Linked DNA regions of Methanotorris formicicus Mc-S-70. Each later gene encodes a partner of the first gene's protein in a complex. Links are inferred from orthologs where the notes say so. Each region holds a gene or a part of one and is shown on either strand. Other genes may lie near its edges. The genes, in order: METFODRAFT_RS06180 and fwdF.

Region 1 (11,054 bases):
TGAAGATTTAAAAGACATAGATGCATTAATCATCCCTGGTGGGGAAAGCACAACGATGGGTAAGTTAATGGTTAAGTATGGGTTTATAGATGCATTAAAGAATTCTGATTTGCCAATATTAGGAACCTGTGCGGGTATGGTTCTCTTATCAAAAGGAACTGGTAAAGAACAGCCATTGTTAGGGTTGATGAACATAACCATAAAAAGAAATGCCTATGGAAGTCAAAGAGAAAGTTTTGAAAAAGACCTTGAGATGAAAGGCATTGGAAAAATCCACGCTGTATTTATAAGAGCACCAGTGGTTGATAGGATATTGAGTGATGATGTTGAGATTCTTGCAATGGATGATGACAAAATCGTTGGTGTTAGGGAGGGTAAATATATGGGACTGTCCTTCCACCCAGAACTTTCAGAGGATGGATATAAAGTCTATAAGTATTTTGTAGAGAATGTTGTTAAAAAATAAAATAATTATGTGGAATGTAAAAATTACAATTTAAAAAAGCAAAATTATTCAAAATCAAACAATGGTGGCATCTTGTCATCAATCCCTGGAATATATCCATAGATATCTCTGAGTTTCAACTGCATTCTGTGGAATATGTATGCGAGTGGAATTTCCATTGGACAGACGTCTTCGCATTGCCCGCAGTTTATACAACTTTGGGAGACGTGGGACAACCTAATACCCTGAAACATTACTGGATCTGGAGGAATTTTGCCTTTTTCATCGAGGTAATCCGCCTCCAATCTACACTCTCTACAGAAACAGATTGGACAAGCATCTCTACAGCCATAACACTTAATGCATCTATTCCAATACTCTTGCCATCTTTCAAGGTCTGGATATTCCTCCTCAAGGTGCTTTTTCTGGAAACCTTTAGCGAGTTTGATCATGCTCTCTTCTATCTTCGCTCTAATTTCAATACCTTTGTCAGAAGGCTTTTTAGTTTTTATATAACCTTCTTTTTCAGCATTTTCAATGAGTTTTTTCCCTTTCTCTGAGCAGATTTCAACGAACGTCCATCCTGGTTCTGCCCCCCAGTTTCCACATGCTAAATCCGCATTTCTTGGGATTTTTAATTCGCATCTTTGGCAGTTCTTCCTCCTTCCAAAACCTTTTTCTTCCAACTCATGGATTTTTACTGCCTTATGTTCCCCATTTTTTAACTCGATGATGAATTTTCCTTTATCGATTTCCTCCTTCACAACATCCTTAGGATCTACCTCATAAAATAGTTTAATCATCTTCATCGCTGTAATTGGACTAATGGTTCCTCCGCAGTTCAAACCGATCATATAGACGTTATCTAAGTTGATCTGGTTCAACTTCGCCAATTCCCTTATTGCCATAGCATCGCATGGTTTAACAGAGACTGCAATCTTTTTATCTGCTAAGTAGTTCTTTATCAACTTCCCAAAATTCGTTGGAGCACAGTGTAGAGAACCAGCAGTCTCAATTAGTTCTTCCGAATTCGTTATGAATGCTGGAATCCCATCATAGAGATCATCTCCTTTCTTTAATGCTAAGACACCATCAACGAGTTTTTTATCCAGTAGGTATTTGAATAATGCAGTTACTGCTCCACCACATTCTGCATGCTTTAAAATTTTCTCATCAGATGCCTGAACTAAAACGTATTTATCCATGATACCACCTTTGATGGAATTTTAAAATTGGAGATTCTTTTGGATGTCATCAATTGAATCAAATCCTAAATCAATCCCCATTTTTTCAGCAAGATTCTTTATTATTCTCCAATCATCTAAAGCCTCTCCTGGTGGATTTACTGCTTTATTTATTTTTTGTGTTTTTCTCTCTGTATTTGTGAATGTTCCATCTTTTTCTGCCCAGCATGCAGAAGGCAACACCACATCAGCAAGTTCTGCAGTTTCACTCATTATAATATCTTGAACAACCAAAAATTCAGCATTATCTAATGAATTTCCATCACATAATGCAGGATTTTCCCCCATTATATAGATGCATTTTGAATTTTTTAATAGATCTATATATTCATCCCTACCCAAAGCAGGTATTCCAATAAGTGTTGCCCCAACTGTGTTGCAGTGCTTTGCAACTGGTAAAGCTTTGCCTCCTTTCTCTTCAACGACTTTGATAATTTCACCAACATCCCCCATTGGGGCATTTATTATTACAATGGTATCTTCATCAGCGTTTATTTCAACTTTTGAATAATCGTCAACCTTTATAAACTCATCAGCATTTAATTTTAAAATTTCTTTTTCTTCTGTGTTGAAGATTGTTATTTTAGCCCCTTTTTCTTTTGCCTTAACCACTCTTCTCCCAATCAGCGGATTTTCCTCAAAAACATCGCCAATGATTATGATACTTTTTGCATTTTCAACATCCTCAATACTTACAGATATCTCTGAATAATTAACCTTTGGAGAACAGCAGATGCAATGCCCAATCTTAGCCCCTAAACTATCTGCAAATTTTTTTAATGCATAGTTATCTTCATTTGTACATCTTCCAGAGGCAATAAAAGCTATATCCTCTTTGTTGTAATTTTTTAACTTCCCTGCAATTAACTCCAGAACCTCATCCCAATCAACTTCAACAAATTTTCCATTTTTCTTAACCAATGGCTTTTTTAATCTCTTCTCATGATAGATTATTTTGTAGGAGTTTTTTCCATTTAGACAGTTTTTTCCTTCATTTATTGGATGCCTCTTGTATGGGTAAGTTCCCACGACCTTATCATCCTTGACAATTAGGTCTATCCCACACCCTACACTACAACCAGGACAAATGGTATGAACAACCCTCACTATATCACCTTTATGATGCGACTTTTTGAGCAGAGATTTCTACCAATGGGAAACTTTCAACCTCAACCTGCACGTCTTTTGTTAGGTTTATTAGATTTACTAAAATTTGGAGTAATTTATCCAGTATTGATTGTGAAACATCCTCTGAAACGTTGTTGGTATTTTCTTCAAACTCCACAACCCCTTCAACAACAAACGATACTGGAAATTCTTCCATTTTTAAATTACATATATAACAGAATGAATTGTTGTTTATCTTTTTGTATTCAATGTTCCAATCCACATCCAATTCCAAGTTTGTATTTTTTGGATTCTCCTTTGGTCTTACTAATTTTAACTTTTCAATGCTCATTTTCATATTCATTTATATCACCGTATTACCAAATTCATATTAATATCACCTCCATTATTGTATATAAAATTTACTACTTAATTCAAATTTTTATTATTATAATAATATAAAATTCTAAAAAGTATTATCAAATGAAGAAAAAATTATAATGTAATGTTATTATAGGAGTTCCTCAACCTTGCTAATAATTCTTTTTAGGATTTCTCTATCAGGTAAAACGTCTTCAGGAGGTTCAATAACCCTTTTCAATTCGATTGGAATGCCATCCATTCTATAAGCAGTTCCTTCACATTCCACTCCTGCAATTGCTGGAGGGAGGATGATGTTTGCCAATTCTGTTGTTGGGGTTCTGTGAGGCTCTATTGCTATTAGTGGGATTTCTGCCATTCTCTCCACTGCTTTATTTGGGAAGTGTGCTCCAGGGTCAGAGGCAATGTTGAGCATGACATCTGCCTCCTTTCTCATTAGTAAATCAGTTACACTCGTATCTCCTGGGTTGAATCTTGGGTAGCCCCTTGAGTAATCAACACACAATGGAAAGCCAGAAATCCATGTGCACACTTGGTTGAATCCATTTACATTGTAATGTCCCCTCATTGGAATGAGCGAGAATTTTGTGTAGGCATTTAAGTCGATAATTAATTGGATGGCATTGTCAATGTTTCTATGCTTGCTTTTTGATTGAGTGACACCCATACCAAAGAATAGGATTCCAAATTGGGCATTTTTAAGAATATCAACTGCTTCATAGATTGTCTCTACTGGAATCCCTGCAACTTTATCAACCCCTAATTTGAACCCTTTCAATGCTGCCCTCATTGCACTTATTAACTCATAATCTCTATGTTGCTCAACCTGTAAGTGGATATCTGCCAATTTTGCAGTATCTGTTTTCCTTGGGTCAACAACTATCAAGGTTCTATCGCTTCTTCCCCTCTCCCTGAAAAATCCTCTTGCAAATACTCCATACCTACCCAAATGTCTTGGGTGTGCGTGCATAGGATTGCATCCCCAATATATTACAACATCCGCCCTGTTCTTTACCTCCCCCAATGTGCAGATTGGATAACCAACATCCTGCAGTGCCCAAACACTCGGTCCATGGCAAACCTCTGCTGTGTTACTAACAACTCCTCCAACCATTTCAGCCAACTTCATTCCATACGCATGTGCATGACATTCAGTTGCTGAAAATCCATATAATATTGGTCTTTTAGCATTTACCAATATCTCTCCTGTTTTTTCTATTGCCGTATCCCAATCCACTTTTTTGAAGTCATCTTTTTTATTCTCCCTCATTAACGGCTCTGTATATCTAACTGCTCCATCTCTATGGGTGAATTTGCTGTGCCCAATTCTGCATGCGTTTTTTGTTCCAACTATGTGGTTATCTTTAACATAGCATATTATGTCATCACACAATGTCCCACAAAATGGACATACAACATTTTTTACTTCTTCCATGGAACCACCTTAAAAAATAATTTTTTAGGCAGGATCTTTGAATGCCCCCTCAATTTGCTTGAATAATTGGATGGTTTTGAAGTGTTTCTGTTCTAATGCTCCACTTGGACATCCAGCGGCACATGTTCCACATCCCTTACACAATGCCGCAATAACTTCTGCAACCTTTTTACCATCTTTTTCAACTAATCTTGGGGCTCCGTAAGGGCATTGTTTTACACAAACTCCACATCCACCGCAGATTTCTTCATTTACGGATGCAACAATCGGCTCGACTTCAACTTCTCCCTTAGCCAATGGAATTGCAGCCCTTGCTGCTGCTGCGGAACCTTGTGCAACGGATGCTGGAATATCTTTTGGTCCTTGACATGCTCCAGCGAGATAAACCCCATCCGTTGCTGTATCAACTGGTCTCAATTTTGGGTGTGCCTCCATGAAGAATTGGTCTGGTGTTCTTGAAATTCCCAATATCCTTTGGATTTCATCTGCTGATTTTGTTGGAACCATCCCTACAGATAAAACAACTAAATCATACTCCTTCTCGATAATTTCTCCTAATAAGGTGTCTTCTGCTCTGACAATTAGGTTCTTGGTTTTTGGGTTTTCCAAAATTTGAGCAGGTCTTCCTCTTATGAATGTAATGCCATATTGTTTTGCACTTCTTTCATAAAATTCCTCATATCCTTTGCTAAATGCCCTAATGTCCATGTAGTAAATATCTATCTCAGTTTCTGGGGATTTTTCTTTAATTAATTGTGAGTTTTTCATTGCATACATACAACAGACGTTGGAGCAGTATTTGTTGCCAACTTTTGCATCCCTTGAACCAACACATTGGATGAATGCAATTCTCTTTGGCTTTTTACCATCGCTCAACCTAATTACTTTTCCTCCTGTTGGACCTGAGGCATTAATCATCCTTTCCAATTCAAGGGCGGTTATAACGTTATCATAAACTCCATATCCATACTCTTCCCTAACCGTTGGGTCAAATACATCATAACCAATAGCACAAATTATTGTTCCAACCTCAACCTCAATGTACTCTGGTTTTTGGGAAAAGTCGATGGCATTAGGGCCACAAACCTTGGCACATAATCCACACTCTATACAGTGTTCTTTGTCAATAGTGTATTTTGCTGGAACTGCTTGTGGGAATGGTTTGTAGATTGCCTTCCTCATTCCAAGACCCATATCAAATTCATTTGGCACATCTATTGGACAGACCTCTGCACACTGCCCACATCCAGTGCATTTTGTTTCATCAATGTATCTTGGCTTTTTCATAATCTTAACTTTAAAGTTTCCAACGTATCCTTGGACATCTACGACCTCTGAATATGCGTAGAGTTTAACATTTGGATGCTTTGCAACATCAACCATCTTTGGAGCCAATATGCAGATAGAACAGTCGTTTGTTGGGAATGTTTTGTCAAGTTGTGCCATTCTACCTCCAACAGAAGGAGTTTTCTCAACCAGTATTGTTTCAAATCCCATGTCTCCTAAATCAAGAGCAGTTTGAATTCCCGCTACTCCTCCTCCAATAACTAATGCCCTTCTTGTAACTCCAACTTTGATGAATTCTAATGGCTCCAACAACCTTGCCTTTGCTACTGCCATCCTTACTAAATCTTTTGCCTTCTCTGTTGCTTTTTCTTTTTCATGCATGTGGACCCATGAACAATGTTCCCTTATGTTTGCAAACTCGAATAAGAATGGGTTTAATCCTGCTTCAGCAACACATCTTCTAAATGTTGGCTCGTGTAACCTTGGAGAACAGGCAGCAACAACAACTCTGTTTAAGTTATATTCTTCAATATCCTTCTTAATCATCTCTTGCCCTGGGTCTGCACACATATATTTGTAATCTCTTGCAACAACAACATTTTTTAATGTCTTAGCAAATTCAGCAACTTCTGGACAATCAACGACTCCTCCAATGTTAACTCCACAATGGCAGATATAGACACCAATTCTTGGCTCTTCCATGTTATCACCAAATATTATTGGTAATTTTGTATATTTTGTTGATATTTGATTTATTAATTTATTAATTAGTTTTTCTAATAAGTATGTGTAAAAAATTATTTCAATGCCAGAGCATTCCTCTTAATCTTCTCACATGTCTCAACACATTTCAAGCACATCACACAGAATCCTTTTAATGGCATTTCATTATTGTCAGCTAGCTCTAATACGTTATATGGGCAGATTTCAACACATTTCCCACATTTATCACAGAGGGATGGGCTGAATTCGATTCTGTTGTATTCTTTTCCGTTGTGGGTTACTTTACCTAACTTCAATGCTCCTGTTGGGCATGCAATTGTACATGCTCCGCATCTTACACACATTCTGAATTTTTCTTTCTCTTCTGTTTTCTTCTTTGTTGGAAGTTCCATTCCTCTCTTGTTAATTACTTTTATAGCACTTGTTGGACACTTCATTGCACATGAACCGCAGTAGTTACAGTTTTCCTCAACCCACACAAGCCCCCCTTCACTTACTGGTTTTGGTGGCTCATACCCAACCTCCAAGGTTATAGCATTTACAGGACATGCATTAACACATAACCCACAACTTGGACATCCTACTGGTGGAATTGCAACCATATCCTCAATTTTTATGAGGTTCCTTGGACAGACCTCTGCACAAACTCCACATCCAACACAAAGTTCCTCATCAATTTCGAATTTCTTAATTGTTTTGTCTCTTTTTGGAACTTTTCTACCTGCAACAAATATTGCATTCCATGGACATGTTTGAGCACATATACTGCAGTAGATACATTTACTTTCATCAACAACGGCTTTGTTGTCCTTAATCTCTATGGCATTTACTGGACATTCATTAGCACAAATCCCGCATCCAACACAGTCATCTGTAACAACAATTGGTTCTTTTGGAATTGTGATTTCTTTTTTGTTTGGTTCAACAACTCCTTCCATTCCAACGAATCCATCTGGACAGGCATCGATGCACTTCATACATCCAACACAGAAGCCCTTTAACCTGTTTTCTTCAATTTTTAGGTTATTTGGACAAACATTTACACACTCTCCGCATAAATCGCATTTACTTGGATTGTAACCTATTTGCTTAATTTTTTTACCGTCTATGTTGATTTCTCTCAAACTTAAGGCATTATTTGGGCATGCATTGACACAATTACCACATAACATGCAAACCTTAAGGGGATTAAACTTTAGTGCCTCATTAGGACATGCCCTTTCACACGCTTTGCATAGGTAACAATCCTCCGTATTTATCACTATCATTTTATCCCCTTATGACTTTGACTAATTCATTTTTCTTGTAAACCTCTAATGAAAGGCCATTATTGGAGTTTCCAATTACATGGGTTGCACATGATAAGCATGGGTCATATGCCCTAATTACCATCTCCATGTAGTTTAGGATTTGTGGATTTGCATCGTCTGGGCTTTTTAAGTATTTTTCAGCAACCTTTCTAACTCCAATGTCCATAGCAGGGTTGTTTTGGACTGTTGCGACAATTAGGTTTGCATCGGTTATGATTCCTTCCTCATCTGTTTTGAAGTGGTGGATTAATGTTCCCCTTGGTGCCTCAACGCATCCAACTCCTTCTCCAACAATATCTTCTGGTTCTGCCCTTATATCTTCTACAACAATTTTATCATTCTCTAAAAGTTCTTTTACCTTTTCAGCACTTGAGAGAAGTTCAATTAACCTTGCATAGTGGAAGAGCATTGGATAATGGCACGGTTTTCCGAATTCTTTAACGAATTCTTCATAGTATTTTTGTGCTAATAGTGTTGCCATTTTATCCGCTACATTTAACCTTGATAATGTATTTACTCTATAGACCCCTTCTTCCCCTTTATCTTTTAAGTATGGGAATTTTAAGTAAGAATATGGCCTAACACCTTCAGCAATGTAGTTCATGTATTCTGATGGGTCAAATTCATACTCAACTTTTCCCTCTGCATTAACTACTCTAATTTTTCCATCGTAGAGTTCATGAACTCCATCATTTACCATACCTGCATGGTAGGATTCAAAATAGCCAATATCTAATAAATCATTCTCCTTTAAGTTCTCAATGAGTTTTTTTCCAATTTCAATGGACTTTTCGGAAAGTTCAACTGCCCTTTCAGATAATTTTAATAATTCCTCCCTTTCATCTTCTTTCAATGGTTTTGACTGCCCTCCAACTACACACGTAACTGGGTGGATTGCCTTACCTCCAACAACTTTAACAATTGTCTGCCCTATTTTTCTCAACTCTATAGCATCTTTAACAATCTCTGGATGTTCTTTTGCAATTGCCAAGATATTTCTTTTTAAAGCATCGTCTATAAGCATCAAATCTGGTGCAGCGAGCATGTAGAAGTGAAGTGCATGGCTATGGACTGTTGCCCCTTGGTGCATTAAATTCCTCAAAAGTTCGGCAGTTTCTGGGATTTTTACACCAAACACTGCATCCACTGCTTTAGCACTTGCCAAATGGTGGGCAACTTGACATATCCCACAAATTCTTGGCGTATAGATTGGAGCATCCTCTATATACCTCCCTTCCAAAAACTTCTCAAAGCCCCTAACCTCAACAACGTGGAAATGAACCTTATCCAAATTCCCATTCTCGTCAAAGGATACGGTTATTTTTCCATGCCCTTCAACCCTCGTAACTGGTTCAACTGACAATTTTACCATTTTATCACCGTAATTTCAAATTTTATGTATCGTCGTGTTTTTTATGAATACTTATTTTAACCTAATAGGAATTAAGGCACTTGGAAGAGTAAACTTGTAGAAACAGCCAATTTTGTCTTTTATTGATTTTGGCAACATTGTTGGGTCTGTTTCTCTATCTTTATCAATTCCAAAGTCAGAACATAAAGCAGATATCATCTTAGCCCCTTGGTCAACAATAGCGTCTGTTGGACCATTGCAACCACTACATGGAACTCCCACACTTGGACATGCTGCTCCACAACCTCTTCTTGTTGCAGGACCTAAGCAGAGATAACCTTGCTCCAATAGACATTTTTCTGGGTCTGGTTTTCCTTCATATTTTCTTTTTATTGTTTCAATTACAACACCATCATCACTCTTTTTCCTTGGACATTCATCACACATATTTTTCTTTGGTAATTCTGGCTCTTTTCCTTCCAATAATGCTTTTATTATATTGGCTATTATTTCTGGGTTTGGTGGACATCCTGGGATGAAGTAATCAACATCTATAACCTCAGATAGTGGCTTAACTCTTGAAGTTAATGAAGGAACTTCTTCACTTGGAATAATGCCTTCATCATTCTTTGTTGTTAGTGTTGTTTTGTAGGCCTTCTCCAATATCTCATCATTTGAATATAGATTGCCCAATCCTGGAATTCCCCCAAATGTGGCACAAGTTCCAAAAGCAATAACTACTTTTGCCTTTTTTCTCATTTCTTTTGCAATTTCTAAGTTCTCTTCGTTTCTTATTCCACCCTCAATTAAAGCAACATCAATCTCATCCGGAATCTCCTTAACATCCATTAATACTGGACAATGGACAAGTTCAACATTTTCTAACAAGTTTAAAAGCTCTTCATGCAAATCTAACAAACTTATGTGGCATCCAGAACAGCAGCATAGCCATGTTGTTGCTATTTTTGCCATTTAATCACCTTATTTGTTTAATTTTTCTTTTAATTTGCAAGGTCCAAGGGATTTTATTGTATTGTAGAATTCAATCATCGTTTGCTGAAACTTCTCCCCTTCTGATGCGGAAATCCACTCGTGCCTCAATCTTTCCCTTTCAATGCCCAACTCTTCTAATAATTCGTATAGCATCATGACTCTTCTTTGCCATTTGTAATTCCCAGAATCGTAGTGGCAATCCCCTAAGTGGCAACCTCCAACAAAAACACCATCTGCACCTTCTTTAAATGCTTTTAAAACAAGGGATGGCTCAATTCTTCCAGAACACATGACTCTAATTATCCTTATGCTTGGAGGATACTGCATCCTTCCCACTCCTGCGGTATCTGCTCCACCATAGGTACACCAGTTGCAACAAAACCCAATAATTTTTGGCTCCCATTCAGACATTAGACCACCATTAAATATTTTGATATCCATATTGCGAAAACTAATCGAACATATCATAACAATTTTTAATATATATAGTAATACATTTAGAACCAAATAGAAAATTTTATATATATATTGAAATTTTAAATTACAATATTATTTAAATTAAATTTTTGGATATAAAAAAGCAAGAAAAGATATTAAAAATTGATTTTGGGAAATTCTGTAGTAAAATGAGGTAAAATCAAAAATAGTTTTTATTTTTAATCTTGCCATACTTTATGTTGATATTATGTCCTTAATTTATTTAATTTTTAAAAATAGATATTTATTTTGTAATCTTATTTTTTAAATTTTTATTATTTTTTAATAAAAACTCAAAATT
Region 2 (15,240 bases), on another replicon or contig:
TAAAAACTCAGGATTTGAAACAACATCAACATTATAACCACTTAAAAGTTCTTTAACCTTCCTATTTGTCCCTACTGGAACGGTAGATTTTATAACGATAACTTTATAATCGTCTTTGTCTATTGTCTCTTTTATCTTCTCAACTGCAGAAAATAAAAACCTCAAGTCTGCATCACCATCTTTATCTTGTGGGGTTCCAACGCATAGAAATATGACGTCCGATCCCTTTATTGATTCGTAGGATGTTGTGAAAGTTAGATTTTTATTTACATGCTTTTTTAATAATTCTTCTAATCCTTCTTCATATAAAGGACATTCTCCTCTATTTAATGCCTTAACTTTAGTTTCATCAATATCAATTCCAACAACATTAAAACCAAACTCTGCTAAACCAACAGCCTGAATTAAACCAACATAACCAGTTCCTATGACTGAGATCTTCTTCATTAAAATCCCCCCTTGAGTAAGTTATTGATTTGAGAGTTATTAATAAATAAATTTAAAAAAGAAACTAAGAGTATAATTTTTAAATTAGTGGCTCTGGTTGCCTTCCTTTTAAACACGGTAATTCTTCAACACTTATTAAAATGGGCTTTTCAACATCCTTTGCCCTCTCAAGCAAGAGTTCTTTCCCTATCTGACTTAAAGCAAATATTGGAACTGAGACACCAATTTGTGCCTTTATTTTTCCTTTTAAACCTTCTCTAATATTTTTTGAAGCACATGCAGTTACCAAATCAAAATATTCTACAAATTCTTCTGGATTTTCATTAATTCCTGTTGTATGAACCCCGAAGGTGATGATTTTTATTTCTTCATTCTCTAAACTCTTGCACTTTATGGCATCATCTAAACTCGTTAATGAAACCCCTATCCTTTTATAACCCAACTCTATGGCTTTTTCAACACCTTTTATCTGATTAATTTCTGCAGTTTTAGGATTTAAAACATGTCCTCCTGCTTTTTCTATCTTCTCTATAACTTTTGGGATTGGGGATGTCTTTACAATTCCCGATATCCTTCCGCAAAGCCCCTGAACAAGTTTTGGGTTATTGGTTATAACAGTCCCTGCACAATCTGCAACAATAACAACAACATCCAACAAACCCCTTTTCAAAGCACTCATAAAAATCTCCGAAGTTCCAAAGCCAACAATACAATCCTCAACCTCTACAACCCTGTTTTCAGTGAAAAGTCCAAAATCCTTTATTCTAAATTCTATATTTTCCTTTATACTTTCTTTATTTATCTCTCTAATGCCCCTATGCCTATCAAAAAGAGGACAGTATTTTATTTTTGGTTCTCCAACTTCAACAACCTTCCCATTTTTCACAACAACCCTCGCCTTCCCCAAAGCCTCCATTATATGCTCATCTTCCATACTAACCATCCACTTAAGTTTATTATTATAAAATCAATTGGAATTTCTAAAAATTAAATTTTATTCATTTTTGTTGTTTTGTTCTTCTTCAGTATTTCTTACTTCTTTTTTCTCTTTTTCTTCCTTAACTATTTTTTCAATTATGACATTTCTTGGGACGATGAAGATTTTAGTTTCTGATAAACCAACCATCTTTCCCCCAATTTTTGTAATTTCATTTTTCAACTTTGATAAAATTGCAGCGTATTCTTCATCTATGTCTCTTTCTAAGTGAGGGGTGTTTGCAATAACCAAGTATCCTGCCTCAACCATGACAATAATATTTACTGCATCTTTCCCATCATTTAAGTCACAAACCTTTATTCTTATTGATTTTTCCTCCTCTACTGGAGCCATTGGAAGTTCAACATACTCTTCAATGGTAATCGGTGCAGGTTGTTTTATATCAGTTTTTCCTGACCCAAATAGTTCTTTTAACTTTTCAAAAACCATTTAATCACCTTTTATATATTTTAATATGGCATCCATCAAGTTATTTATACCCTCATAAGTTTTTGCTGAAACCAACAATACCCTATTACCCAACCTGTACTCCACGTAATCCTTCAACCGCCGCCTTTCGTCATCATTTAATAAATCACATTTATTGACAACTACTATAATAGGTTTTCGATATCTAAATTTTAATAAATGATGTAGTTTTTCAAAACTTTTTGATAATCCTTCTTTTCCATCAACCACATGGACAATCATATCCGCATCATCAATTTCTTCGTATGTTTTTTCTAAAACGCTTCCTATCATGATTGGAGATTGTTTTTCATGGACATAGAGCCCTCCCAAATCCACAAATACAACATCTACAAATTTTGGTTGCTTCTTTTCCCTACCTACTTTTAGTTTTCCCCAGTATCTTTTTATCGGCATTTTTGTAGTTCCTCCAACTTCAGAAACAAGGGAAACATACTTACCAAACAACGCATTCATTATAGATGATTTTCCTGCATTTTCAGGGCCTAATATTGCAATTTTAAAGATATCATTATCCATAGTATCACATTTTTGTTTTATTATAATAAATTACAAATACTTATAAATATTTGGCGAGTTATAAATATTTTTAACTTTTACAAAAATAAATATAGTGATTTTTATGAAATTGGCGGTTGTATTTGATAGTGCTGGGACGTTGGTAAAAGTTAAGAGAATAATAAAAGAAATAAAAACACAGAAGTTTTTGTGTAATAACCTAACTGTGGATATTGTTGATGAAAAAGTTGGGAGGGCGTTGGTGATTATTAAAGATGATCCTTTGAAGGTTGTGGATAAGGAGGATCCTGAAAAACATATATCAGAACTCTTAAAAGAAGTTGATTGGGGGATATCATACTGTAATAAACCAATAGACAGAGATGGAATTTTTAAAGACAAAAAAACTAAAGTTAAGGAGTTGCAGGATACCCTAAACGTTATGAAGAGATTTAAAATTCAAACTGGATATGGATCTGCAATAATAGTGGATACGTTAAATGGAATTATCGAATACACCATAACTACAGGGGGCTGCGTATTTCCAGAAGTACCTGAAACTATTAAAAAACTAAAAGAATTAGGGGTTAAGGTATTCATTGCGTCTGGAGATAGAAAGGAGTTTATAAAAAGATTGGCTGAAATTACGGGAATTAACGAAAAATATATAATGCCTGAGGCTCATCAAGAGCAAAAGAAAGATTTGGTTCTAAATTTAAAAAAAGAGAGGTATTATGTAATAATGGTTGGAGATGCAGCAAATGATGTCCCAGCAATGTTGGAGAGCGATTTGTCAGTTGTTACGCTCCAAAATGGAAATATTTCAAAAAAAGCACTCGAGGTAGCAAAGGTTAAAATATACAACATAAAGGAAATCCTCAACATATGTGAAGATTTAATTAACAAAAACAAAGGGTGATTTTTTTGAGATATTTAAAATTATGCAGTATTAATGAGGCAAAGGAAATTGTAAGGAAGTATTTGGATAAATACAAGAGTGTTGAGGACGTGGATTTATTTAATGCAGTTGGTAGGGTTTTAAGTGAGGACGTAATATCCGATGTTGATATCCCTCCTTTTGATAGGTCTCAGATGGATGGATATGCAGTTAAAGCGGAAGACACTTATGCAGCAGATGAGGATAATCCAATAACTCTAAAAGTTATTGGGAGTTTAAAGGCAGGGGAAGTTAAAGACCTTGAAGTTAAAAATGGAGAGTGTGTAGAGATTGCAACTGGGGCGGGGATTCCAAAAGGTGCAAATGCAGTAGTTATGGTGGAGTACACTGAAAGATTGGGGAATCATGTTAAAATTTACAAGGCAGTTGCACCACACGAGAATATCCAGTACTGCGGAACAGACATAATGAGTGGGGAGTTGATTTTAAGGGGGGGAACTAAATTAACGCCAAGGGATATTGGCTCTATTGCCGCAATCGGGAAAAATAAGGTTAAAGTTTATAAAAAATTAAGTTTTGGTATTATATCAACAGGAAATGAGGTTGTAAGTCCTGGAGAAACGTTAGGAGCATATAAAATTTATGATATAAATGCATATACTTTAGGTTCATCCATTTTAGAGAATGGATGGGATTTTAAGTTTTATGGTATTGTTGGGGATGATAAGGAGGAATTAAAAAAGGCAATTGAAAATGCATTAAAGGAAAATGACATTGTTCTTTTGAGTGGGGGAACATCCGCTGGAGTTGGGGATTTAACAGAAATTGCAATACAGGAACTTGGAGGGGAGGTTTTAATACATGGTATAAAGATAAAACCAGGAAAGCCTACAATAATTGGAGTTGTTGATGATAAATTGGTTGTTGGTCTCCCAGGTTATCCTACATCATGCCTTATAGTGTTTGATGTCCTGTTTAATGATGAGAAAAAAACCTTAAAGGCATTTTTCCCAATGAGGCATATCTCTGCAAAAGGAAGAACTGAGTATTTGCCTATTTCATTGGTAAAGTCAAAGAATGGTTATTCAAGTTATCCAATAACAAAGGGAAGTGGGGCCATAACATCCCTATCAAATGCAGAGGGGTATGTGGTAATTGAAGAAAACAGAGAAATTTTAGAGAATGAGGAGGTTGATGTCCATCTACTTGGAGACATAATGATTGGTTTGAATATCATAGGAAGTCATTGCATTGGTGTTGATATCATTTTAAAGGAAGGAGGCATATTTGCAAAAACCATCAATGTGGGTTCACTTGGGGGAATTATGGCAATAAAAAGAGGAGAGGCAGATATTGCAGGAGTTCATCTCTTAGATGATAGTGGGGAATATAACATCCCATTTATAAAGAAATATAAGGTTAAAGATGCGGTTTTAGTGAGGGGTTATATTAGAGAGCAGGGTTTCATGTTTAAAGGAGATGTTAATAGTATAGAGGATGTTGTTAAATACATCAAAAAATCCAAATTTATAAACAGAAACAAGGGTTCTGGAACAAGGATTTTGTTTGATAAATTTTTGAAAGAACATGGGATCGATAAAGATGATATAGATAGTTACAACATCGAGACAAAAACACACTCAGCGGTTGCAGTTTCTATTGTAATGGGAAAGGCAGATATTGGAATGGGGATAAGAACTGTTGCAGAGCAGTATGGACTTAATTTTATCCCAGTTGCAGAGGAACATTATGATTTCCTCATTAGAAGGGAGAAATTAGATGATGAAGATGTTAAAAAATTCATAGAAACACTTAAAAAAGTTGAATTACCATTTAAAAAACCAAAAAATTGTGGGGAAATTATATTTGAATGTTAATTAGATCAAATCAAGGTTGCTTTCAACAGAGATGTATAACTGTCCTTTTGGTTTGTTGTATACATAATCTCCAGTAAACTTATAGAACTTCCCTTCAATTGGGGTTCCTTCATCTTTTTTTGATAATTTTATAACAGGATTCTCAACAATTCCCTCAAATTTGAATGATGGAAGGACTCCTTCAACTTTTCCATAGACAACAATTGCTCCTTTTTTCATTTCCCCACCAACTCTCGCTTCAACATCCCCTTCTATGATTATAATTCCTCCCTCTTGGTGGATTCCGGTTAATAAACCAGCATTTCCTTTTATGTGAATGGTTCCTCCTCTCATGTATTCTCCAATTTCATTTCCAACATTACCTTCAACAACGATCTTTCCTCCACTCATACCTCTCCAATCTCCCCTGTATGCAGAACCAACATAATCTTTTGCATCTCCTTTAATAATTAACTCCCCACCTTTCATGTTTTGTCCAGCCCAACTGTCAGCGTTGCCATTAACAATAATTTTTCCCCCCTTCATTTCACAACCAACATACATTCCAGCGTCTCCTTCAACAATAATTTCCCCTGTTGTCATCTTTTCTCCAATTCTCTTCAACTTAATTGAGGAGTTTTTTATGATTATTCTTGATACCTCAGATTCATTCAACTCAACATCAAACAAATCTTTTAATAAGATCTTCTTGTTCCCTTGTGGTAATTCTATGTTCTTTATTTCATCCAATGACATGTTTTCTATCTTCTCTGGAATAACCGCATCCATCTCTACTGGAACAATGATATCCTCTTTTAACGTAAGGATTAACTCCTTCATCATTCTCACCGTCTCATCTTTTAAAAAATTTAAAAATAGAATTTAGTTTATGTCTGTTGCATCAATTTTGATAACTTTCCAACTGTTTGCATAGGCATCTTGAACTGGGTAGTTGTCTAAGTTAACTGAGTAGTATCTTGTGAACTTCTCTCTTAAGTCCTTCATAATCTCTTGCTCTAAGGACTCATCAACTTTAACATCTACGTATATTGTGTCTCCATAGATCTCTTTAACAACTTCTCCATCTTTAACAACAACTTCTCCTTTCTTCAATACGTAAGATGCGTATCTAAATGCCTTCTCTATTTTCTTACCATCCTTTTCTTCTGGGTCTATATTGTAGATAGCGATGTCTGCATCTGCCCCAACGCCAAGGTGTCCTTTCTCTTTGCTTAAACCTAAAACTTTTGCTTGGTTACCTCTTGTAATTTTTGCTATTTCATATAAATCGTATTCTTTATCGTTATCTGCTACATGGCTTCTTTGTAATGCCCATTTGTGGACTTTGTTGTATAACCACTCATCTCTGTATTTTTTACTCATCAACCATGCAATAACTCTTGGGTATCTTGTGAATGGTCCTGCGTTTGGATGGTCAGTTGTTAATAATACTTTGTCTGTGTTTGTGTTTAAGAATAAATCCAAACCAATTGCCCACTGAACTGCATAGACAGGTCCTTTTGGGGAGTAGATGAATGGAACAACTCCTGAACCTGTCTCAAGTTCAACGTCACAGTTTGCCCATTTCAATCCATTTGTCATGTGTAAATCATATTCCATCGGTCCATCTGCTGTCATTGTTGTTGTTTCATCTAATGTAACCTGTCCAACATCAATTACAAGGTGGTCATTTTTATTTACATACTCTGCAATCTCAACACCCTTACTCCCAAAGTCCTTCCATGAGGTTCCTCCATAGGAGTGGAACTGAACGTGTGTGTTGTAGTATACAGTTTCCCTCTCTCCATATCTTGGTTTTGCCTTAATATCTTTAACACAATCCATTGTTGCAAGTGTTGTTTCCCAGTTTCCTGGGTGTCCTAAGTTGTTTGGGTGGACGTGTATTGAGTGAGGTAAACCGAGCATTTCGTTGACTTCTGCAAGACCCCTAACAATTTCTCTTGGTGTTATGTCAAAGTATGGAACTTTATCATCTATACCGTGGACGTTTTTACCCCAACCCCATGCTTCTGTTCCACCTGGGTTAACTATCTTTATTGCAAAACCCCTCGTTGCTCTCAAAAGCCATGCTACATAAGCAGCACATTTTTTAAGGTCCCCTTCTTTTAAATACTCAATAACAAACCAGTTGTTTCCGAATAATGGCATTGCTGCTTTATCCAGTTGTGGGGTTTCCATAAACTCTTCGTGTGTGTGTCTTGCTATTAATGGTGGCATTGCTGCTTCAATAACAGTCGTATATCCCATCTCTGAGTATTGGTAACCAGTTTTGTATGTTGAAGGAACTGAAAATCCTGTCCCAGTTCTCAATCCTTTTTTTGCATAAACATCTTTTTTACTATCTTCTGGTCTAAACATTCTACCAACGTTAACTTTTGCCCCAGCAACGTGGGTGTGAGAATCAACTCCACCCGGCATTACAACCTTTCCACTTGCATCGATAACTTTTGCATTACTTGAAACTTCCTCAACTATTTTACCATCTTTGACACATATGTCCATCTTTTCTCCATTTATTCCATTCAATGGGTCGTAAACAATCCCATTTTTTATGATGTATTCCATTTAATCACCTTCTTTTTTTATTTATTCCAAGTATGTTCTCATTAATTTTGGCATGTCTAAGAATTCTTCTTCAGTTTTTTCAATTTCTACTGGTAAAGGTCCTTTGTATGATGGCATTGCTGTGCTGTTAGTTTCAGGTAAGACAACTTTGTTTGCCCAAGGTCCCATTGGAATATAGATCATTCCTTTTGGCATTGGTTCTGTTGCCTTCTTTGCAAATACAACAACTTCTCCGTATTCTGATTTTACCTTTATTTTGTCTCCCTCTTTAATACCCAACGTATTCATTTCATCTTCATTTATGTAACAAACTCCTGCTGCTTTAACATATAAATCCAAATTTTTCCCTGCTTCTATTGCCTCTCCCTGCCAAATTGTTCTCCCAGTGTTTAAGTAGAATTTCATTCTATCACCTTAATATTTTTAAAACAATCTATCCTCATTTTGGTAACTATTGTTTCTCAACAACCAACTTTATCGCATCAACTGGACAAACTTCAACACATGCACCACATCCACCGCATAAATCACCATTTACTATGGTTATTAGGCCATCCACAACTCTTATGACGAGTTCATCTGTTTCTGGACCTTTTCCACCCCAAGTGTTTGGATCTTTTGCATTCACTGGGCATGATACTACGCAATTTCCACAACCATGGCACTTCTCTGGAAATACGACCAACTTATACATTTAACCACCTCATTATCCTCTATTTATTTCGCCAATAATTTCTCAAATGCTTTTTTCCATGCAACTGCCTTTGTCTCTTCCATACCAACTTTTGTTCTCTTAACTTTTATAGCATTAATTGGACATGATTTTTCACATGCCCCACATAAGACACATAAATCTTGGTTAACCACCAATTTTGGAACTTTTTGTGCTTTTTCTTTTGGTTTTGGGAATGTCAATGCATTACATGGACAGATTGCTACACAAGCACCACATGCATTACATGCATTCTCATCAATGATGAGTTCCCCTTCAAATGGCTTTTCAACTTTAATCGCACTAACTGGACAGATATTTTCACACCACCCACATGTAACACATAAATCTTTATCAATTGTTGTTTTTCCTTTGATATCTTCGTATAATTTTGGTTTTTCAATTCTCTTTGCCAATGGACACTTGTAACAGATAACCTCTATTGCATTGTGTGGACATGCAACCTCACAAACCTTACAGAATACACACGCATCTTTATCGACTTCAATATCCTTTATTGGGTTTGGACTTAATGAGTTCATGTCGTTTGGAATTAAGTCAATTGCATCTGCTGGACAGTATTCAGCACAAATTCCACATAAGACACATTTGTCTTTGTTTATAGTAATTTCCCCAAGAACTAGGTTCTTTCTTGGTGGAAGTTCTCTCTCTACATCAATTGCTCCTTGAGGACAGACGATTTCGCACTGTCCACATAAAACACAGATTTCTTGATCTAATGTTATATCCCTTAATATCTTTGGGTATTGTGGGAGTTCTTTTATGGATTTGTCGTTGATTTTTAAATCAATAGCGTTAAATGGACATGCACATGCACACATTCCACATAAGACACATTTTTCCCCACTAATATCCAATTTTGGAGCATCAATGTCTCCTTTTGCTATCGCCCCTAAAGGTCCCATGGTAATTGCCTTTGTTGGACAAATATCAAAACAGATTCCACAACCAACACAGATGTGGTCGTTCCATGTTAAAACTCTCTTTTCTACTCCATACCTTGATATTGTTATGGTCCCGTTGTATTGTTCTTTTGTTTGCATGTTCATTCCTCCACAAATTTTAGAGCGTTCATAGGACATTTACTTATACATTCCCCACATAAAAAACAACGATCTTCATCAATTTTTACTTCAATACCATCTATTGATATTGCCTCACAAATGAGACATGCTCCACAAGCGAGGCATTTGTCATTATCAATTTTTATTTTTGCGTTGTAAATAACCTTTATGAGTTTTTTTGCAATGTCCTTTTCGTTACTTAGAGAGTGGATTATTCTTGCTCCATATTCCACTGGAAGTTCTGCTATTACCTCTGAAATTTTCATGATTCTATCTGAGGGATACCTACCATGAAGGTAATGGGAAATCATTGACCTGTCTATATTTAAGTATTCTGCAATCTCCCTTTGTAGTTTTCCTTCCTTTCTCATCTTCATTGCTACAAGTGCTTTTATTCCTGATAGTATATGCTCTGGCATACTCTCATCTCATGTGAGTCATATTCAACATTATTTTATGAGGTATATAAATAATTCTTCTAATTTCAAATAGTAAACTATACATAATAGCGTGGGCTTTACTCACATAATTTGAAAAACCTATATGTCCTTAATGTTTATTAATTATATTTTAATTTTTAAGGTAATCTAAACGTATTACAACAGTTTGCATTTTCCAGTATGGTTGTTAATCCATTCAAGTTCAATGAAATCTAAGGTTAGAGAACCTAAAAATTTATAAATTTTAGTTCCTAATAATAGCACACAAAAAGTAAAAGGTGATGCGATGAAAATATTGTTGATAGGTGGAGGAGCAAGAGAAAGTGCAATTGCACATGCTTTAAAAAAGAATGCGAATGTTAAATTATACACATTAATGAACAACAAAAACCCAGGAATAGCGAGATTATCTGAAAAGATATCATTAAACAAAGAAACCAACTTGGATGCAGTTAAAAGTTTTGCAGAGGAAGTTAAACCAGATTTAGCAGTTATTGGACCTGAGGCTCCATTGGGTGCAGGAGTATCTGATTTGTTGTGGAGTATGGGCATTCCAACCGTAGGACCAAAAAAACTCCCTGCTCAAATTGAAACAAGCAAAGAGTTCATGAGGAATTTATTTAAAAAATACAACATAAAAGGTTCATTGCAATACAAGGCATTTGAAGAGTATGGGGAAGAGTTGGAGGCATTCATTGATGAAATGACAAATCAAGGTAAGGATGTTGTTGTTAAACCTGTTGGATTGACAGGAGGGAAAGGAGTCAAGGTTGTTGGAGAACAGTTGAAGGATAACGAAGAGGCAAAACAATATGCAAAAGAAGTGTTTGAGAAGGATATCGGTGGAGGAAAGGTAATTATTGAGGAGAGGTTAATTGGTGTTGAATTTACATTGCATGGGTTTGTTGATGGAGATACAATAAAATTCACACCTACGGTTCAAGACCACCCACATGCTTATGAAAACGATGAAGGGCCTATAACAGGAGGGATGGGTTCATATTCATGCCCTAATTTGTCACTTCCATTCTTAACAGATAAAGATTTAGAGGAAGGTAAAGAAATTATGGAAGAGACGGTTAAAGCAATCAAAAAAGAAGTTGGTGACTACCAAGGATTCTTATACGGGCAGTTCATGCTCACTGCAGAGGGGCCAAAGATTATTGAATACAACGCAAGATTTGGAGATCCTGAGGCAATGAACATATTGGCAATCTTAAAGAATGATTTTGTTGAGGTTTGTGAGGCAATAGCAAATAAGAAATTGAAGGATGTTGATGTTGAATTTGAAAACAAAGCAACAGTATGTAAGTATGTTGTTCCAAATGGCTATCCAACAAACCCAGTAAGGAATAAAGAGATAATTGTTGATGAAGAGAAAATAAAAGAAACAGGGGCAATACTACATTACGCATCAGTAAATGAGGTTGATGGAAAGTTGTATATGACAGGTTCAAGGGCAGTTGCAGTTGTTGGAGTTGCAGATACGATAGAGGAAGCAGAGAAAATTGCTGAAAAATCTATCCAATATATAAAAGGAGAAGTCTTCCACAGAAGTGATGTAGGTAAATTAGATTTAATCAAAAAGAGAATTGAGAGAATGAAAGAATTGAGAGGATAATTTTTTTATTTTTTGAGATTGTTTGTTATGCAATATTCCAATAAAATTATTTTTTAATTTTACTGACAGTGTGATTACGATATTCCCTTCTTTATTAGTTCTTTACCACACTCTTTAACCACTTCATAAAACGATAGTCCATATTTGTATCTCAAATATTCTATGCAGTTTGATACTATCGCCATAAATCTAACGAATCCAATATTGCTCTTTTCAGATGTTGGATAGTTTCCTTCGATTTCTAAAATCGATTATCTCTTCGCTTGCGGAGCAAGCGAGCAGTGAAACACTTAGTATTTCACCCAATCGATGTTTTCACCTTGTGATAACAAGGCGAGTTACGAAAAACCGATTTAAGTACTACCTATTTCTATTTTTTGGTTTTAATTTTAATAGTGTTAAATCACACTATCAGTAAAATGAGATTTAAATATCGATTATATCCTAGGTAATCGTATGTAATCATAAGAAGTAATTCGAGACAAAATAACTAAAAATAATGGACCATATAATATAATTTTTAGACTTTAGATTACGTTTTGGTTGTTCGGTTTTAGTAAGGTATTTATCTATCGGAGTTATAACTATTTTAATAGGATTTTGTATTCACCACATTTTTTACCACTTTTGTATTCGATTTTTTAGTTCGTTATCAGGTTTTATTATACTTACTGGTTAATTTATAGTTGTTTGCGTTAGATGTTGGAAAACACCTTCAAATTAAAGAAAATATATGCTTTATCTTAAAATTGGGAGAAACACAACCATTTAAATGATACATAGATAAATCCATAAATTTCGCAAACAACATCTATTTAAAATTGTGATGCGAATTTTAGGATTATTTATAGTTGTTTAAGCTATAAATGAACATACTACAATGAAAAAAACATTTAGGTGAGGTCATGAGAGGTTTTATTATTGGGAGGTTTCAGCCATTCCACAATGGGCATTTGAATGTTGTAAAGAAAATATCTAAGGAAGTGGATGAATTGATAATAGGCATTGGAAGTGCTCAAAAAAGTCATACTCTTGATAATCCATTCACTGCGGGAGAGAGAATAATGATGATAACAAAAACACTAAATAATTTTGATTTTTCATATTACGTAATCCCAATAAAGGATATTGAGTTCAATGCAGTTTGGGTTTCTTATGTTGAGGCACTGACACCGCCTTTTGATATTGTTTACTCTGGAAATTCACTTGTTAAGGAGTTGTTTGAAGAGAGGGGATATATGGTTAAAAAACCAGAGATGTTTAACAGAAAAGAATACTCAGGGACTGAAATTAGAAGAAGAATGCTAAATGGGGAAGAATGGGAGCATTTAGTTCCGAAAGATGTTGCTGAAGTTATAAGGGAAATAAAGGGGGTTGAAAGATTAATCAGGTTGAGTGAGAAGGATTATTAAAATTGAAACTGGAGGGTTTAAGATGAAAAATTATAGGTGTGTTGAGATGGAAGTTCATCCAGAGGAAATCTTGGAGTATATGCATAGAGATATTGAAGAAGGGGATTATATTGAAGTGTATTTTGGCAGGGTTCATGTTGAGGGAACTGTAATTCTCGCAAGTGAGGGATTTTTTAGGGTTGATACTAACAACGACTTATTTGGAACTTTGGAATTTGAGGCTTCGTCAATTATTGATGATTTAATAGAGTTAGTGCATATAAAAGAAGATTACAAAGAAAAAATTATTTTAAGGGTAAAATAACAGTTGGAGGTAGTTACATTGAAATTTCATGAATTTATGGGGGCAATAACAAAAGAAGGAATAAGTATTGCCGAAAAATCCAGAGAAATTGTAAGAAATAAGATAAAGAATGTTTTAGGAGATAGAATAAATAAATACTCAAAGGAAGAACTTGCTATTATTGAAAGGGTAGTCCATGCTACTGCTGATGAGGAATATGCAAAGTTGATATATTTTAAAGATAATCCAATAGGGGAAGGAGTTAAGGCAATAAAAGAAAATAAGCCCGTGGTAGTGGATATAAACATGATAAAAGCAGGAATAAGGTACAACAATACATATTGCTTTATAAATGACAAAAAAACTTATGAACTTGCACAAGAGGAACAGATCACGAGAGCAGTTGCCTCAATGAGAATTGCAAAGGATTTGATAGATGATGGTGTTGTTGTTATTGGAAATGCTCCAACTGCATTGTTGGAAGTTATAAGAATGATTAATGAGGAAGATATAAAACCAAGGGTTGTTGTTGGGGTTCCTGTAGGTTTTGTTCAGGCAAGTGAATCAAAAGCATTATTGAGAGAAACCGACATCCCATCAATAACAACCATAGGGCCAAAAGGAGGAACCCCTGTTGCAGTTTCAATAATTAATGGAATTATAGCGATGAGTAAAAATGAGAAGGTTTAGATTTATTGTTCTTTTTCCCCATATAATATTTTTGCGATTTCTCTCAGTGTTTCTACCCCTTTTGCCTCTGTTTTTAATAATGGAACGTGTGCAATAACTTTGTCTCCAAATTTCTCTTTTATCATTTCTAACCTCTTTTGTTGTAGTGCTCTTCTTGCCCTACAGAATTCACACTCAACATCCCCTGGGATTAATTGGTTTACAATAACAGCATCAATTGGAATACCATATTTCTCCAAAGCCTTCATTGCTCTTTCACTTTCCAAAATACTCATCTCTTCTGGAATAACAACCAATCTAAATGCAGTTCTTTCAGGATTTGAAAGGATTCTTCTTGCTTTTTCTATTTTTTTCTTCATCCTTTCAAGTTCTTCCAATGCCTTATCATAGTCGATATCATCACCTTTACTTCCAAATGGCATTAATTTTTTCATCATTTTCATTAATCCACTCATCTGCTTCTTGAACTTAATCATCTTAGCCATGTATTTGTCCATTATTTCAGGAAGTCCAAGGAATCTCAATGTGTGTCCTGTTGGAGCGGTATCAAATATAACTACATCAAACTCATTGTTATCCATGTATCTTAAAAATACATCAAATGCAGCACTTTCATCAGTTCCAGGGGAAAGGGAAGCCATTTCCAACTGTTCCTCCAAAACGTCCCCTAACATTGGGTTTTCATCCATCTGTGCTTTTAATTTTTCCTTGTATTCTTCCATTGCTTTCTGAGGGTCTATCTCTACAACATATAGGTTATCGAATCCCTTAACTTTTGTTGGTTCGTGTCCAAATTCCTGCTCAAACGCATCCCTCAATGAGTGTGCAGGGTCAGTTGAGACAATAACTGTTTTTAATCCCTGCTCTGCACAATAGATACCGGTAGCAGCACTCATTGTTGTCTTTCCAACTCCTCCTTTTCCACCAAACATGATGTATTTTGTTCCATCATTCTCCAATTTTTTTGTTGTGATACTCTTCAATGAATCTTTTATTTTTGATAACATCCCATCACCTTTTATTCTTTTGTTTTGTTGTTTTTATTATCTACATTGGAATCTCTTAACCTCTGCAATAATTCATTAACATCAACCATGGTGTTTATACACCCATCCTTTATTAGCGCCTGCCCTTGGGCAGGGATACCTTTTCTTGAGAGGTAGTTCATACCATAAAACAAATCCCTACTACATGCAACACCAAATACGCCATCGGGCTTAACATCCCTTAGAATCCTTTTTAGGAAT

What was found.
Region 2: the proteins of METFODRAFT_RS06180 (region 1) and fwdF are in contact, whole or in part, in a cryo-EM structure (PDB 7BKB), measured with the Methanospirillum hungatei proteins. The link is inferred for Methanotorris formicicus Mc-S-70 from one-to-one orthologs. Residues at the interface, in WP_011448822.1 of Methanospirillum hungatei: Ala269, Val270, Pro272, Val273, Ile274, Lys275, Pro276, Met281, Gly282, Met283, Ala284, Pro285, Asp306, Ser307, Cys308, Val309, Lys310, Cys311, Leu313, Phe349, Pro350, Ile351, Glu352, Tyr359, Lys360, Asp363, Val365, Ile366, Asn367, Glu370; in WP_011448819.1 of Methanospirillum hungatei: Ser2, Thr3, Leu4, Phe5, Pro6, Lys7, Tyr8, Gln21, Leu23, Leu24, Gln25, Gln26, Asn28, Pro48, Glu49, Thr76, Cys78, Ser79, Tyr80, Cys81, Pro104, Ile105, Lys108, Glu109, Gly110, Thr353, Leu355.

The regions. Positions count from the first base shown.
Region 1 is NZ_AGJL01000031.1:2,352-13,405, reverse strand. What follows is about bases 4,120-6,993. They hold METFODRAFT_RS06180 (CoB--CoM heterodisulfide reductase iron-sulfur subunit A family protein), read right to left. Parts: upstream 6,602-6,993; coding sequence 4,637-6,601; downstream 4,120-4,636. Other genes in these bases: METFODRAFT_RS06175 (4Fe-4S binding protein), read right to left, coding at 6,697-6,993; METFODRAFT_RS06185 (formylmethanofuran dehydrogenase subunit B), read right to left, coding at 4,120-4,612. Also shown: pyridoxal 5'-phosphate synthase glutaminase subunit PdxT, read left to right, coding at 1-466; METFODRAFT_RS06200 (Coenzyme F420 hydrogenase/dehydrogenase, beta subunit C-terminal domain), read right to left, coding at 511-1,650; METFODRAFT_RS06195 (molybdopterin oxidoreductase family protein), read right to left, coding at 1,672-2,796; METFODRAFT_RS06190 (hypothetical protein), read right to left, coding at 2,807-3,160; more of METFODRAFT_RS06185, read right to left, coding at 3,308-4,119; more of METFODRAFT_RS06175, read right to left, coding at 6,994-7,890; METFODRAFT_RS06170 (Ni/Fe hydrogenase subunit alpha), read right to left, coding at 7,892-9,304; METFODRAFT_RS06165 (NADH-quinone oxidoreductase subunit B family protein), read right to left, coding at 9,356-10,255; METFODRAFT_RS06160 (hydrogenase iron-sulfur subunit), read right to left, coding at 10,265-10,687. UniProt on the Methanocaldococcus jannaschii protein: Part of a complex that catalyzes the reversible reduction of CoM-S-S-CoB to the thiol-coenzymes H-S-CoM (coenzyme M) and H-S-CoB (coenzyme B).
Region 2 is NZ_AGJL01000006.1:7,095-22,334, forward strand. The notes cover bases 7,498-10,444. They hold fwdF (tungsten-dependent formylmethanofuran dehydrogenase subunit FwdF), read right to left. Parts: upstream 9,527-10,444; coding sequence 8,468-9,526; downstream 7,498-8,467. Other genes in these bases: fwdA (tungsten-dependent formylmethanofuran dehydrogenase subunit FwdA), read right to left, coding at 7,498-7,750; fwdD (tungsten-dependent formylmethanofuran dehydrogenase subunit FwdD), read right to left, coding at 7,772-8,155; METFODRAFT_RS01735 (ATP-binding protein), read right to left, coding at 8,202-8,444; METFODRAFT_RS01745 (4Fe-4S binding protein), read right to left, coding at 9,529-9,966; purD (phosphoribosylamine--glycine ligase), read left to right, coding at 10,274-10,444. Also shown: METFODRAFT_RS01690 (UDP-glucose dehydrogenase family protein), read right to left, coding at 1-447; METFODRAFT_RS01695 (methanogenesis marker 8 protein), read right to left, coding at 527-1,381; METFODRAFT_RS01700 (cell division protein SepF), read right to left, coding at 1,442-1,873; METFODRAFT_RS01705 (Era-like GTP-binding protein), read right to left, coding at 1,874-2,431; METFODRAFT_RS01710 (HAD family hydrolase), read left to right, coding at 2,535-3,329; METFODRAFT_RS01715 (molybdopterin biosynthesis protein), read left to right, coding at 3,335-5,185; tungsten-dependent formylmethanofuran dehydrogenase subunit FwdC, read right to left, coding at 5,186-6,004; more of fwdA, read right to left, coding at 6,047-7,497; more of purD, read left to right, coding at 10,445-11,608; METFODRAFT_RS01755 (nicotinamide-nucleotide adenylyltransferase), read left to right, coding at 12,514-13,020; METFODRAFT_RS01760 (DUF2097 domain-containing protein), read left to right, coding at 13,043-13,324; METFODRAFT_RS01765 (cobalt-precorrin-8 methylmutase), read left to right, coding at 13,361-13,993; METFODRAFT_RS01770 (TRC40/GET3/ArsA family transport-energizing ATPase), read right to left, coding at 13,996-15,000; METFODRAFT_RS01775 (DUF116 domain-containing protein), read right to left, coding at 15,012-15,240.